DNA from 3 places in the Ornithinibacillus xuwenensis genome. Region 2 is predicted to be linked to each of the others. Evidence: riboswitches for the same ligand, from Rfam matches in the RefSeq annotation. Region 2 holds a riboswitch; each other region holds the start of a gene.
The links. Region 2 has a riboswitch for cyclic di-GMP ahead of ABC228_RS17855 (chemotaxis protein CheX). Riboswitches for the same ligand answer to the same signal wherever they lie in the genome.
Positions count from the first base shown of each region.

Region 1: it holds a riboswitch for cyclic di-GMP, as region 2 does, so the genes downstream of both, ABC228_RS15955 (PilZ domain-containing protein) here and ABC228_RS17855 (chemotaxis protein CheX) in region 2, are expected to answer to the same signal.
Region 3: it holds a riboswitch for cyclic di-GMP, as region 2 does, so the genes downstream of both, ABC228_RS00050 (competence type IV pilus major pilin ComGC) here and ABC228_RS17855 (chemotaxis protein CheX) in region 2, are expected to answer to the same signal.

Region 1 is NZ_JBDIML010000006.1:156,161-160,508, reverse strand. It holds gene ABC228_RS15970 (motility associated factor glycosyltransferase family protein) at 1-445, opposite strand, end outside; gene ABC228_RS15965 (hypothetical protein) at 435-1,043, opposite strand; gene hag (flagellin Hag) at 1,276-2,160, opposite strand; gene ABC228_RS15955 (PilZ domain-containing protein) at 2,506-3,051, opposite strand; cyclic di-GMP riboswitch class I at 3,213-3,297, opposite strand; gene ABC228_RS15950 (ABC transporter permease) at 3,491-4,342, opposite strand; gene ABC228_RS15945 (ABC transporter permease) at 4,339-4,348, opposite strand, start outside.
Region 2 is NZ_JBDIML010000009.1:76,546-80,893, forward strand. It holds gene ABC228_RS17850 (chemotaxis protein CheW) at 1-1,831, opposite strand, end outside; gene ABC228_RS17855 (chemotaxis protein CheX) at 1,852-2,313, opposite strand; cyclic di-GMP riboswitch class I at 2,395-2,479, opposite strand; gene ABC228_RS17860 (PIN domain-containing protein) at 2,665-3,480, opposite strand; gene ABC228_RS17865 (hypothetical protein) at 3,501-3,851, opposite strand; gene ABC228_RS17870 (hypothetical protein) at 4,052-4,348, opposite strand, start outside.
Region 3 is NZ_JBDIML010000001.1:8,492-12,839, reverse strand. It holds gene ABC228_RS00075 (hypothetical protein) at 1-208, opposite strand, end outside; gene ABC228_RS00070 (hypothetical protein) at 311-835, opposite strand; gene ABC228_RS00065 (hypothetical protein) at 828-1,370, opposite strand; gene pilM (type IV pilus biogenesis protein PilM) at 1,387-2,301, opposite strand; gene ABC228_RS00055 (prepilin peptidase) at 2,314-3,069, opposite strand; gene ABC228_RS00050 (competence type IV pilus major pilin ComGC) at 3,138-3,482, opposite strand; cyclic di-GMP riboswitch class II at 3,520-3,603, opposite strand; gene ABC228_RS00045 (type II secretion system F family protein) at 3,647-4,348, opposite strand, start outside.

The DNA of each region.
Region 1 (4,348 bases), on a different contig from region 2:
TAAATTCGTCCATTAGCTCTAGCGATTCATTTTGACGATAATCGATATATACGTTAGCCGTATTTTTCGTCATAACAGAGCTTAGTATTCGCTGCTCGGACATTACCTTAAAGATTTCTGGTATCGGCTCATAAATAGAAAACGGATTATTTGGATACTTTTCTACGAACTTCTCAATATGATATCCAAGTCCACCCCCATAAAAGAATACATGCGTATCAGCGGATATTTTATCCTCATGGGAAGCAATAATTCTTTCGGCTTCTCGAATTGGATCATACAGACTATGAACCATCAGCTTTTGATCATATTTAATGGTTTTCGCACCAGATTTGGAGTCGAGGACCTCCAATTTTTCTGTATCTAAACTATCCTCATACTCACTATACTTCTTCCGGAGGCTAGGAAATCTCTCACGTAGGAATAATGTATTATCAATTAACATTTTGTAAGAACTCCTTGTCATCAAGCGATACACTTAACTGCTTATAAAGGTCCTCATAAGCTGGGACTACTTCATAGCTAAGGATATCCGAGATTAGTATCGTATCTTTCATTTCAATTCCTTCCATTAATTTACGAAAGCTTTCCTGACAAGCTTTAACACTTTCTTCAATAGTACTCCAATTAGCAGGATACTCGTTTGTATTATTTGTAAACTCGACAAATTGTAAGATCAACTGCATAGACTCAGCCAATTTATTAATCCCATCCCATGTTTTCTCGGTATATTTGTCATAGCTCTCCGTAATTAATTCCTTTAAGGTTGGAATTCCTCTTTCTAAGTATGCATGTATGGAGGTCATGGTCTCCCATACCATTCTTCTTGTACTAGTCGTAACAATTTCAATCTTATCAATATCACTTAAATGACTCATAATATAGGCTTCATGATTTTCATATACTTCTACATCATCAATTACTAAATGACTAAATACAACATCTTGCTTGTTAATAATCTCACTAATTCTTTCAAAGATTTTTGTCATTGCCTCTTCATTATTCTCTAAAATTATTTGATCATCTTTATATAGTAAATTCATAATTACCTCCAAATAGTTTCCATTATTCTGTAACAGTATTCTTCTATTATATCGGTTTGTTTGCTTATTTATAAAGGGAGTATCCCAATAAGATATTCTAATTACCTTATTACTATTTTTTATAAAAGTTTGAAAATATATGTACTGGAGTGGAGAAATAGTTGTAGCAGCTAATGGTGGATGTTACCACAAAAAAAAGCTCTCTAAAAGAGAGCTTTCATTTTAATTACGATTAACGTAATAATTGTAGAACACCTTGTGGTTGTTGGTTAGCTTGTGCTAACATGCTTTGAGCAGCTTGAGTAAGGATGTTATTCTTAGTGAATTCCATCATTTCTTTCGCCATATCAACGTCACGGATACGAGATTCCGCAGCAGTTAGGTTTTCTTGAGAAGCACCTAAGTTGTTGATAGTGTGCTCTAGACGGTTTTGTACCGCACCTAGTGCAGAACGTTGAGTAGATACTTGGTTGATAGCTTCATCAATTGATGCTAGTTGATCATCGAAACCACCAGATCCAGCGCCTGAGATTGTTTCAAAGTCAGTTACATCGATAGCATTGATTTTTAGTCCTGAAGTACCTAAATCTTTTGCTGCCATACTTTCAATGTTTACACTTAATTGTTGAGTAGTATTAGCACCAATTTGGAAAGTAAGACTTCCGCTACCAGAAGCGAAAGAACCATCTAATAGAGTCTTTCCGTTGAATTGTGTACGGTCAGAAATACCTTTAGATCCTGATTCTCCACCAAGTTCTTCGATTAGAGCATCGATTTCACTTTGGATAGCTTGAAGATCTTCAGTTTCTTGAGTACCAGTGTTACCAGCTTGAACAGTAAGTTCACGCATACGTTGAAGGATTGAATGAGTTTCATTCAAAGCACCTTCAGCAGTTTGGATTAAAGAAATACCATCTTGAGCGTTTTTAGAAGCCATTTCTAAACCGCGGATTTGTCCACGCATTTTTTCAGAGATTGCTAGACCTGCAGCGTCATCTCCAGCTTTGTTGATACGAAGACCAGAAGATAGTTTTTCTAAAGAGTTTTGAGTTGCACCAGTGTTAGCACCTAATTGACGGTGTGCGTTTAATGCAGAAATATTGTGATTGATAATCATGTTTTCCTTACCTCCATGTAAGTAGTTTTTTTATTTTGCGAGTCACATCCTTATGCCTCGCATTTATAACAACTCTATGAGTTATTATCTAGGTTGAATGTAGTCTCTAATCGAAACTACTAAATGCTTGGAGTGTTACCTCCAGTTTTTAAATGTTTGGCCATAACATTTCATTCATCATGATGATGTACTATTTATATCGGCATACTTATCAGATGTTTAATCTTTTTTAGAAAAAAATTTAAATATATTTGAAGAAAATTGTAGAAGCCTTGAAACATCAGGCTTTTCTCAACAAAAAAATAATAGAGTCTATGTTATAACATCACAGACTATTAGTCGTAATCACTCTCCTACAACCCGGTTTCGCCGTCTTTCGATCACAACACGATTTAAGATTTGATACAATAACTCGCGATCCTCATCAAACAAGTTTGTAAACTGTACCCCATAACCGAATATATCTCTTTCCGGATATAATTCTTTTCTCACGATTCTTCCTTTTACCATGAAGATACTTTCTCGGAGGCTAAAGCGTAATTTAATGTTTAGCTCGTCCAATATTGGAAATTCATACTCACAAACAAATTTCGCGCCGCCAATACTAATATTTCTTAATATAGCGTTGAAATGCTTTGGATTTAAGTCTTCATTATCGACATCCATAAATTCAACAAAACAAGATACATGGTCCAATGGAACCCTAAAGTTTTTACGTAGATTTCGACCTTGAAAGCCTATTTCATGATGATTTTCTTTAGTTGTTTTAGGAATTTCGGTCTCCTTATTTACTTCAGCTGCTTCTTTTTTATAAGAATAAATTAAATATGTAACCAAAATGAGTACTAAAATAAAGGCAACTGCAATAAGAATGTATTCCGCATATTCCATCTAAATCACTCCACTTCCTTTCCTGATTGGTTTTTCGAAATTTCACCCTAAAGGAACTATACATTCTGGTATACCTCCAAACAGCGGAGGTAGATTACCCTTTAACATACAAGAAAGAGGAGAACCTAAGATACCGGTTCCCCATTAAAGTCCCAGTTTTCTTCGGTAGCTAGGCTGCCATTGCACTACTGCTTTAGGCCCTGTGCTTTGCGTCCTTATCTTTCAATAAGTTTGCCTTTTTCGAAAAGCCTGAATGTTCTAGTGCCATTATACTAGAAAGATTTCCATAATTCGACATATTTTCACCATTTATCCTAAAAAAGTATTATATTATTAACTTTATGTATGCTTAGACCTATTACCCTTGACCTATTAAACCATAAAAAAAAGCATGCCTAAGCATGCTTTTCAAGGGTAAGTCATTGTATACTTTTTAATGCTAAACCAATAGCTTACGATCTTTCCGATTGGTAAAACGCATAAATATTAATAAAGATAGTAATACCAATATCATTAATAGCAAGGAGAGTGCTGCACCGAGCTGCCAGTTCATTTCCACTAAGAAAGCATCCCGAATTACATTTCCTACCATCAATAATTTTCCACCTGTAAACAAGTCTGTCACAACAAATACGCTAATGGATGGAACAAACGTGATAATGAATCCTGCCAAAATCCCTGGAAAAGTTAACGGCAAGGTTACATGTAAAAATGTCTTAATTGGTCCCGCTCCAAGGTCTTCTGATGCTTCTAGGTATGTTTTATCGAGTTGCTCAATGGATGAATAAATCGGTAAAATCATAAATGGTAAGAATCCGTATACCAACCCAATAATGACGCCACCTGGAGAATACATCAAGGCTAGTGGCTCGTCAATAAAACCGATTTTCATTAGAAAATTATTAATCACACCATTATTATTCATGAGGATAATCCAAGCATACAGACGAACTAATAAGTTCGTCCAAAACGGCACCATTACCAATAACAGCAATAAATTCTTCCATTTTCCAGCATTCGCAATAAAGTATGCAAACGGGTATGCAATAAACAAGCAAATAACTGTTGCAATAAATGACCACCACAGGGACTGCCATATTACCTTTGCATACAAGGAACTAAATGCTGCTTGATAGGCCTCTGTACTAAACTCATAAATAATGGCACCAAAATCGCCATTCGTGGTGAAGCTAATGACTGCGATAAAGATAACTGGTACAACTAAAAATAGCGTTAACCAAAGGAGACTGGGAGATAAAAGTAAATAGGCTTGCTTCAGACTTCTTCTCATTTAGCT
Region 2 (4,348 bases):
CTAGTAAGCCCGTACGTTTATCACCTTTTTGAATGATGACCGCTGAATTACTAGCGACATCTTCCTCTGTCACACCATAGACCTTATTCAAGGATACTAATGGTACAATATGACCTCTAAAGTCCATAACCTTTTGTCCATGAACATATTTAATATCTTTATCTTCCAATGCTACTGTTTCAATAATAGAAGAAAGTGGTACAGCAAATGTTTCATGTTGAACCTTCACTAGTAATGTAGAAAGGATAGAAAGCGTCAATGGTAATTGAATAGAGAATTTACTTCCATTACCAGGATTAGAGGTTACAATAATAGAACCACCTAATGACTCAATTTTGTTTTTAACAACATCCAACCCAACACCACGGCCAGAAATATCCGAAATTTGATCAGCTGTACTGAAACCAGATGCAAATATTAAATGATATACTTCTTCATCTGTTAACTGTTTGGAATGATCCTCGCTAATCAATCCGTTTTCAATGGCTTTCTTCTCAACCTTTTCACGGTTAATTCCTGCGCCATCATCCTCAATGTCAATATAAACATTATTTCCACTATGATAGGCTTGAAGTACGATTTTTCCTTCTTCTTCTTTTCCTGCTTGAATCCGTTTCTCAGGGGACTCAATCCCATGGTCCAGAGAGTTACGAATTAAATGAACAAGAGGATCACCAATTTCATCGATAACTGTCCGGTCAAGCTCTGTTTCACTTCCTATAATTTCCAGGGAAATCTTCTTATGTAAATCCTTTGATAAGTCCCTGACCATACGTGGAAAACGATTAAATACCTGCTCAATTGGAACCATTCGCATCGCTAACATTAAGCCCTGCATATCTTCGGTTACACGAGTTAAGTTTTCGACTGTTTCGGTTAATTCCTGGTCCTTGTATTTAAGCGATAAGTCCTCTAATCTACTACGATCAATGATAACCTCTTCAAAAAGATTCATTAAACTATCAATTCGCTCAATGTTCACACGAATCGTCTTAGATTGTTTCGGTTTTTCTTGTGTAGTAGCTTTTGTTTCTTTTGCAGATTCTGTTGTATTTGCTGGTTTTTCCGGTGCTTTTTTCTCAAAAGAGAAATCAGAAACTACAACATTTTGAATCTCAGATACTTTTTTAATGGTCTCTTTAATAGAATCCTTTGATTCTTGTGTTAAAAATAGAATAGAAAAGGATTGGTCAAAGCTGCCTTCTTCAATATCTTCAACTTCTGGAACAGTTTTAATAACTTCTCCTTCACTTTCCAATTTATCAAATACCATATAAGCTCTTGGACCTTTAAGGACACAGTCTTCCGTTAATTCAACCTTAATTTGATAAGCATGGAACCCATTGCCCTTAGCTTGGTTGATAACAGTTGCTTGATATTCATCTAGGTCTAGAGATTCTACAGGTGCATTTATGGTTGGACTGACTTCTTCAGAGCCTTGTTCCACATAGGTTCCTGCTTCAACTTGCTTTAATTGCGACACAAGTGATGTAACATCCTTTTTCCCATCATTTCCCTCACTAATGGCACTTACCATTTCTTCTAGTGCTTCAACTGCTGAAAATGTAATGTCAATAACTGCTGTCGATACAGCCAGCTCATTATGGCGTATCTTATCCAATACGTTTTCCATTTGGTGTGTTAAGGAAGCAATATCCTCAAACCCCATCGTTGCGGACATGCCTTTCAGTGTATGGGCTGAGCGGAATATATCCTGAACGATATCAATTTCCGTTGGCTGTTTCTCCAGTTTAAGAAGATTATCATTAATTGCTTGAAGATGCTCTCGACTTTCATCGAGGAATACTTCAATATATTGATCAGTGTTCATGTTGCACGTCCTCCTAGGATTTAATCTACTAATAGATATAGGTTTAGCTCGCCGATTGCGTTAAAATTAACAGTTAATCGAATCGCTTTTTCATACCCTAATAATGTAGTACTTCCTTCTACAATAGTTGGAGCAGTAATATCTGTTGTAATGCCACTTTCAACAATGTTTGTGGAAAGACCACCAGCAATCATATTACCTAGCTCTCCACTAAATGAAACAAGCATTTCGTCTTGTAATGGCATTCCAAACATCGCTTCACCGATAGCACCAAATACGGATGAATCTCCTGATAGCACTAAATTCCCTTTGATATCTCCAGTAATACCGATTAGCACACCAAACTGAATCTTTAATGATTCTCCTGAAAGCTGCGGTTTACTCATTTCATACTGAATTGGTATGACATTCTTGATGGAAGCCATCGTTCCATTTAATAAAATTGTTATTGCTTTACTCTTTTCTTGCTTTTTTCCCTCCAACTATGTTGACCCCTTTATCATGTAGTTTTAAAAAAAGCTATTCCAAACAAAGAAATAGCCAAGAAATAAAATATAAATCTACTTGGTAACCAGGCGATCCTAGTCAAAAGACCTTAGACCCTAGGTTTTGCGTCCTATTCTTTCAAATAGTTTGCCTTTTAGGTAGTAAAATATTCTTATTTGAATAGTACAAATTGACTATTAAATCATAGTACAGTAAACGCTAAAAATCAATAAAATTTTCAAAAAAGTATTATGGAATTTAAAGGTACAAATGACCATGACTTCAGTCTTCGGTATGATGAATTTTGAAACTCAAACGAAAGATAAAATTATTGAAGTTGTCATAATTCACAACGAAACTGTAGGCATTTTACTATTTCTTGCTAGAATTCTTGCTCCCTTGTCATTTGATACAAAAATAACAGGGACATTTTTCTCTAACAGCTTTAAACAAGATGCGATTATCTTCTCGTCTGGTCCCCCATTGAGATGATGTCTGTTTAAATATTCTTTGGATGGAACCTCTAAAAATTCACATCGGCCTGCTTCTTGATAGAGCTCTAATACATCAAAACCAATTTGTGCAGACTTTCTAGTACCTGGATCATCATTGCTTTTTAGCCCATCTAGCTCTCGCATAACTTGCTTACTAATGTATAGCTTCATATTACTATCACGATAGGCTGCGATAAGCATCAGCTGTTCGTGCATCAAAATATTCGTGTCAGGTGCGATTGCGATTCCTTTTTGGATTGCTTCCTCTAAACGTCGGTACTTCATAACCGCTAGCTTTTGAAGTGATTGCTTCGCAAGAACATCCTCCATCTTACCAGCTGTTCTATTAGCATGAATAGCAGCTAATATTGTAAGTCCAATCCAAGCGATTAACATCGTTTCATTATCAAACCCGATTGAAATGAAATATAGTATAAATTGTAAAAGAATAATGACAAAACCTAATACGACCTTACGAGCGTAAATATGTCCTAGTCCAGGAACAAGAACAGACAAGAATCCTGCCTTTCCCTGTTCAATTGAGGAAGATTGTTTTACTCGATAAAAATTTGCAAATAAGATAACGCTAAGGATATAGATAATAATTTGATAGATATCCTGAATATCTAACCACTTGGTTATCATTCCAACCACAATTGCAAGTAGCATTCTAGCTTCTCTCCTTTATGTTAAAAATGATTCTGGTCTCCTGTATCATGATGATGGTCGTTTACAATCCCTAATCCTCTATCCATTCCGAAGTGTGTTTCATCAACAAAAGCATCCATGCCTGGATTTTTATAAGGATCGTTTCGATCAGAATCATAGCCTGAATCATAACTGGAGTAGCTAGAAATATGGGTAGGACGCCTAGACATAATCATTGCGTCTAAAGTCTTATTTGTCCACTCATCCTTCGTTGTAGGGAATATGGACTTATACTCAATTTGTTTACCAGAGCTCTTTCCTCTTAGCTCAATTAAAAAAGTACCGAGGATTCCCCCTACTAATGACCCAATGATGATTAATCCTGTGTTCATCTAAAGCCCCCTCCCTCAGTTGTCTATAGGATCGTTATATTCCCTATATCGACACATTCAGACAAATTATTAATACAAATCAGTTATTTTATAGCGGAAAACGAAGAGTTTTTTCAAAAATTTGCTTGTAAGGAATTCTAGGCATTATGCACCACATAAAAAAATCCACCTTAATGAAAAGGTGGATTTCCAAACATTTACTATTTTCTTTTTCGAAAAAATACCGTTGCCGCTGCAACAGCACTAGCCGCACCTATATATTTCAAGCCTAGCAAAGACTTCTGTTTCCAATAACTTCGAATCGATTCCATACTCCTGATAAGATCTGCAACCTCTTCATAAAGAAATCGCTTTTCCATTGGTGTAAGGCTTTTATTTCGCAAGCTTTCCTGCAATTCCGATATAGCAACACGATTTAATTGCTTATCTTTTTCCGAAAGCTTTGTACTTATTTCATTTATTGCATCCAGATAATGAAGTATTTGTCCTGCCAATTT
Region 3 (4,348 bases), on a different contig from region 2:
TTTTATCATATTCCTGTTCCATAACTGGTGGCTCTGAAAGATGTAGTAGCGTAGCAAAATTCGCTCCCATAACAAATACAAAGAACAATAACCAAGCACCCCAAAATACCATTTCTAGCTGTGATTCAGCTGCTGGGATTAATGGCCAAGCAAAATATAAAAAGAAAGCACCTAATAATAAACGAAGTATCGCATAATGTCTCAACATAACCCCTCCTTTATTGCTTTGTAATAGTTTATGAGATGGCTATTTCAAACAGAACAAGCATGTCTTTTTAAAACAAACAAAAAAAAGACAGCATTTGCTGTCTTATTCGTTGATTTGATAGAAGGTCGTGAAGGTAACAGAAGCAAATATGCTTTCTTCCGATTGACTAATGTCGAGTGAATCGACTGTCATAAGCCTTTTACTTTCCAAAAGGGTATTTAAAAAGATATTCATATCGTAAAGATTTTCTGACTCCAACTCAAGTGAATATGGTGCCTTTCCAATCGTATCACTTGGTTCAGATTGTTCCAAAGCCCCAATATACGATATTCTTACATTGGCTTGGTTCCCTAGTTGATATAAACGTTCTATTACGAGATCAGGTGATTTTTCATTTGGAATCATCTCAATTATCTCGAAAGGTTCCCTTTGACCTTGTGTACTTTCTTTTTCCTTTGATATTCGTTCGTAAATAGCTTCGTGTGTTGAGACCTTTTGAATTAACAGATTTTCTTTTGTTTGTAAAGGCTTTACAATCGAAATATATAGTCCAAAATACAGTAATATCGAAAGGATTAATATACCTATTGCGATTAGGAAATGTTTTTTTGACCAGCTTCTACTCATCTTCGCCAAGCTCCTTTTTGACAGCATCCTCACTATAATAAACGGTTATGGTTGCTTCATATCCAGTTGCTGCACTACTTACACTAGTCAGTTGAACATCTTGAACATAAGATCGATTTAGTATAAGGGCTACAAAATTTGCTACAGCTGTTAAATCAGAAAAGCGTGCTTCCAATACAAATTGATCTACCTGTACATTCTGATAACTAACAAGGTGATTTGGGTCAATCAACAATCTTAGCGTATCCTCATAAATTGCAACAGTCGGTAAAGACTCCATTTTTAAAGTATCCATCGTTTCTTGAAGCTGCATGAGATTCTTTGATCCATTCATACCATCTTGATTCGAAGAGATGTGGTCCTCTAATTGTTCAGCATAATCTGTTTTACTTGAGATGGACTGCTTTAACTGAATACTTTGCCATAAGATAGCACTTATTACAGAAATAATTAGAAGTAATGCCATGAAGCCTAATAAGTAAGGAGCAATATTTTTCTTTTCTTTTTTTTCTAGAAAATTAATCTCTACGTTCATCCATTGCTCCCTCTCTTCAAATTCCTTCTTTTAAAGCTAGCCCTAGTACATCAATATATTTTAAATCGTCCACTTCATCTGTAAATGGATGGATTTCGGTTGAAAGTGATTGCCTTAAGGTGTTTTTCACTTGTTGAAGGTATGGAAAATCACCTGTCAATAATATTAAATTGATATCAGCTTGCCCCTTCGATATGGAATATTTATAAAAATCAATAATACGGTTTATTTCTACACTGTACTCATTTATCGTTTGTTCAATAGTTTCTTCACTTAGATCATTACGATGTTCCATCATCTCCACTTTAATGTAACGGGTAAACACGGCTTTATGATGATGAAATGCTGTTAATACAAGAGCATCCCAATTCCAATGCACATGTAATATGTGGTCTTTATTTAGCTCACTCTGTTTATAAAAATAGCGATAAACAGAGAGTGATGTTAGGTCAGCCACAATCGGCCTCAAGCCAGATTCTCGGAATAAGCCCGCAAAAGCATCAATTTTATCTTTTGGGTAGGCATAGAGCAGAATACTTCTTTCATGATTATTTATGTCCAGGAACTCAATTTCAAGGGCAGGGTTGGCAAATGGCAAATAGAAGCTATGCCCGAGCTGTGTCTGTACATAACCTAAAGCCTCTGATTTTGTAAGCCCTGCAGGTATTTGCAACTGTCGAATCACAACAGAATCATCTGGTAAACAAAAACAAATATTTTTACGCTTCCATTTCTTCTGTTGCACAAAATCTATAAGAATATTTCGTAATGTCGTCTTATCTACAATGTTCCCATCTTTGATTGTTTCATGGGGAAGCGGTATTTCACCTTGGTCAATCACACGATCAAGAGATGCATTTTTATGATAAGAGTAACGCAAAACATGATTTGTGATAACAATATTTACTCTGTCCTTATTCATTACTCCCATGCTATCACCTTCTTAAATAATAGTTGATACATACCAATTTATAAGTATATCACCATAAAAATAGGTAACGATTGCCGCCACAACGATATAGGGGCCAAATGGTATTGGTTGCTTCCGATGAATTCGATTAATCCATAGCATTAACAACCCAATAACAGCACCAATTACACATGACAGGAAAAAGGTAAGTAGCACTTTTTTAATCCCTAGAACGATGCCAAGCACACCAAATAGTTTCATATCTCCTGCACCCATGCCACCGTTACTCACAATAATAATAACCGCAATAATGGCAAACCCTAAAGTAGCACCTATAATAGAAGACCACCATGGCTCAAGTGGTTCTAAAACTCTAAGCACAATAAATATCGGCAAGAAAAATAGCAGAACCTTATTAGGAATAAGCATGTACTTCATATCAGATACAAATACTATCACAAGCATCGACATGAGGAATAATGCGAGTATTAGTTCCACACTAAGCCCTAATTGTGCATAGCTATGCGCAAATAAAAACCCTGTCACTAATTCCATTACGGGATAAATAAAAGAGATTTTTGCTTTGCAATGGCGACATCTTCCACGTTGAAATATGTATGAAAATATAGGAATGAGTTCATACCAATTTAATATATGGCTGCAATTCGGGCAGATAGAGCGATCATTGGTAAATGATTTTTGCTGTGGGAGCCGTAGCCCTACAACGTTAAAGAAAGAGCCAAAAAGAAGGCCTAATCCAAAAAATAGGATAAAATATACTGTATTCATACACAATTCTCCTGAAATAATCTTTATGAAAAAAGCCTTGCATTGGATGTGCAAGGCTTTTTATTTAATTATTCATATTCTGCAAGACCATTTGCATCTACACTTACGGTATCTGCTCCATCATAAGTATGATCTCCAGCCGGATCAGGAATTTCTGTTAAGAACCCTTCCGTAACTAGTTCATTTATGGTATACGTTCCATCTTCGCCTAGATCAAGTCCTGATACAAAAGCTAATCTTGCTGCATTTTCAATTAGCTCAACATTCGCTTCGTGAGCATCCTCTTCTGAGTTATTGATAATGTTTCCAATAGCAGGAACCGCGATTGCTAATATAATACCCAAAATTACAATGACGGCAAGTAATTCAATTAGTGTAAACCCTTTTTCATTTTTAAAGATTCGCTTAAACATGTAATTTCCCACCTTTTACTATTATTTATGCTGTATAAACATAGTTGGTCGGTTGCACTACTTACTCCGAACTATCCAAGTGCCCATATACAGATAATTCATCTTCGTATCCTACTTAAGTCCTAATATTAGTATAATTCAAACTTCGACCATTATCTACCTTTTTATTGAATATTTTCAAATAATGAAAACATTGGAATCACAACTGCTGCAATAATACTTCCTACTATAAATGTTAAAATAATTATCATCAGTGGTTCTATTAATACTTTAATCCGATTAGATAATTGCTCTACTTCCTCTTCATAGAACTCAGCAGCTTTTAATAACATTTGATCTAATGTACCTGTTTTTTCTCCAATTTGCATCATTTGAATGATGAGTGGAGGAAATGCCCAATGTTCTTTTAAAGGAACTGTAATCGATTCTCCTTGTTCCAATGATTTTCTCGCTTCTTTCATAACACCTTTCATCACTCGGTTATCTACAACATTTTCTGTAATTTCAACCGATTGTAAGATAGGAACAGCACTATTTACTAATGTACTTAATGTGGAAGTCAGTCGCACGAGTGTACCCTTATGAACAAGTAGACCTAAAACTGGTATTTTCATTTTAACAGCATCCACCCTGTAAGCAAAAGACTCGTTCTTCAAAAGGTATTGATATAACAAAATGATGCCGATAACCATAAGAAACAGAACCCACCAATAAGTTCCTAGCCACTCACTAATAGCTAGTATAGCTTGTGTAAATGGGGGAATTTCTTCTCCAAAGGAATCAAACATGGAAACAAACTGAGGAACAACAAATACTAGTAAGAAAATACTAAGGAACACGGTAATTATTCCCACTATACCCGGATA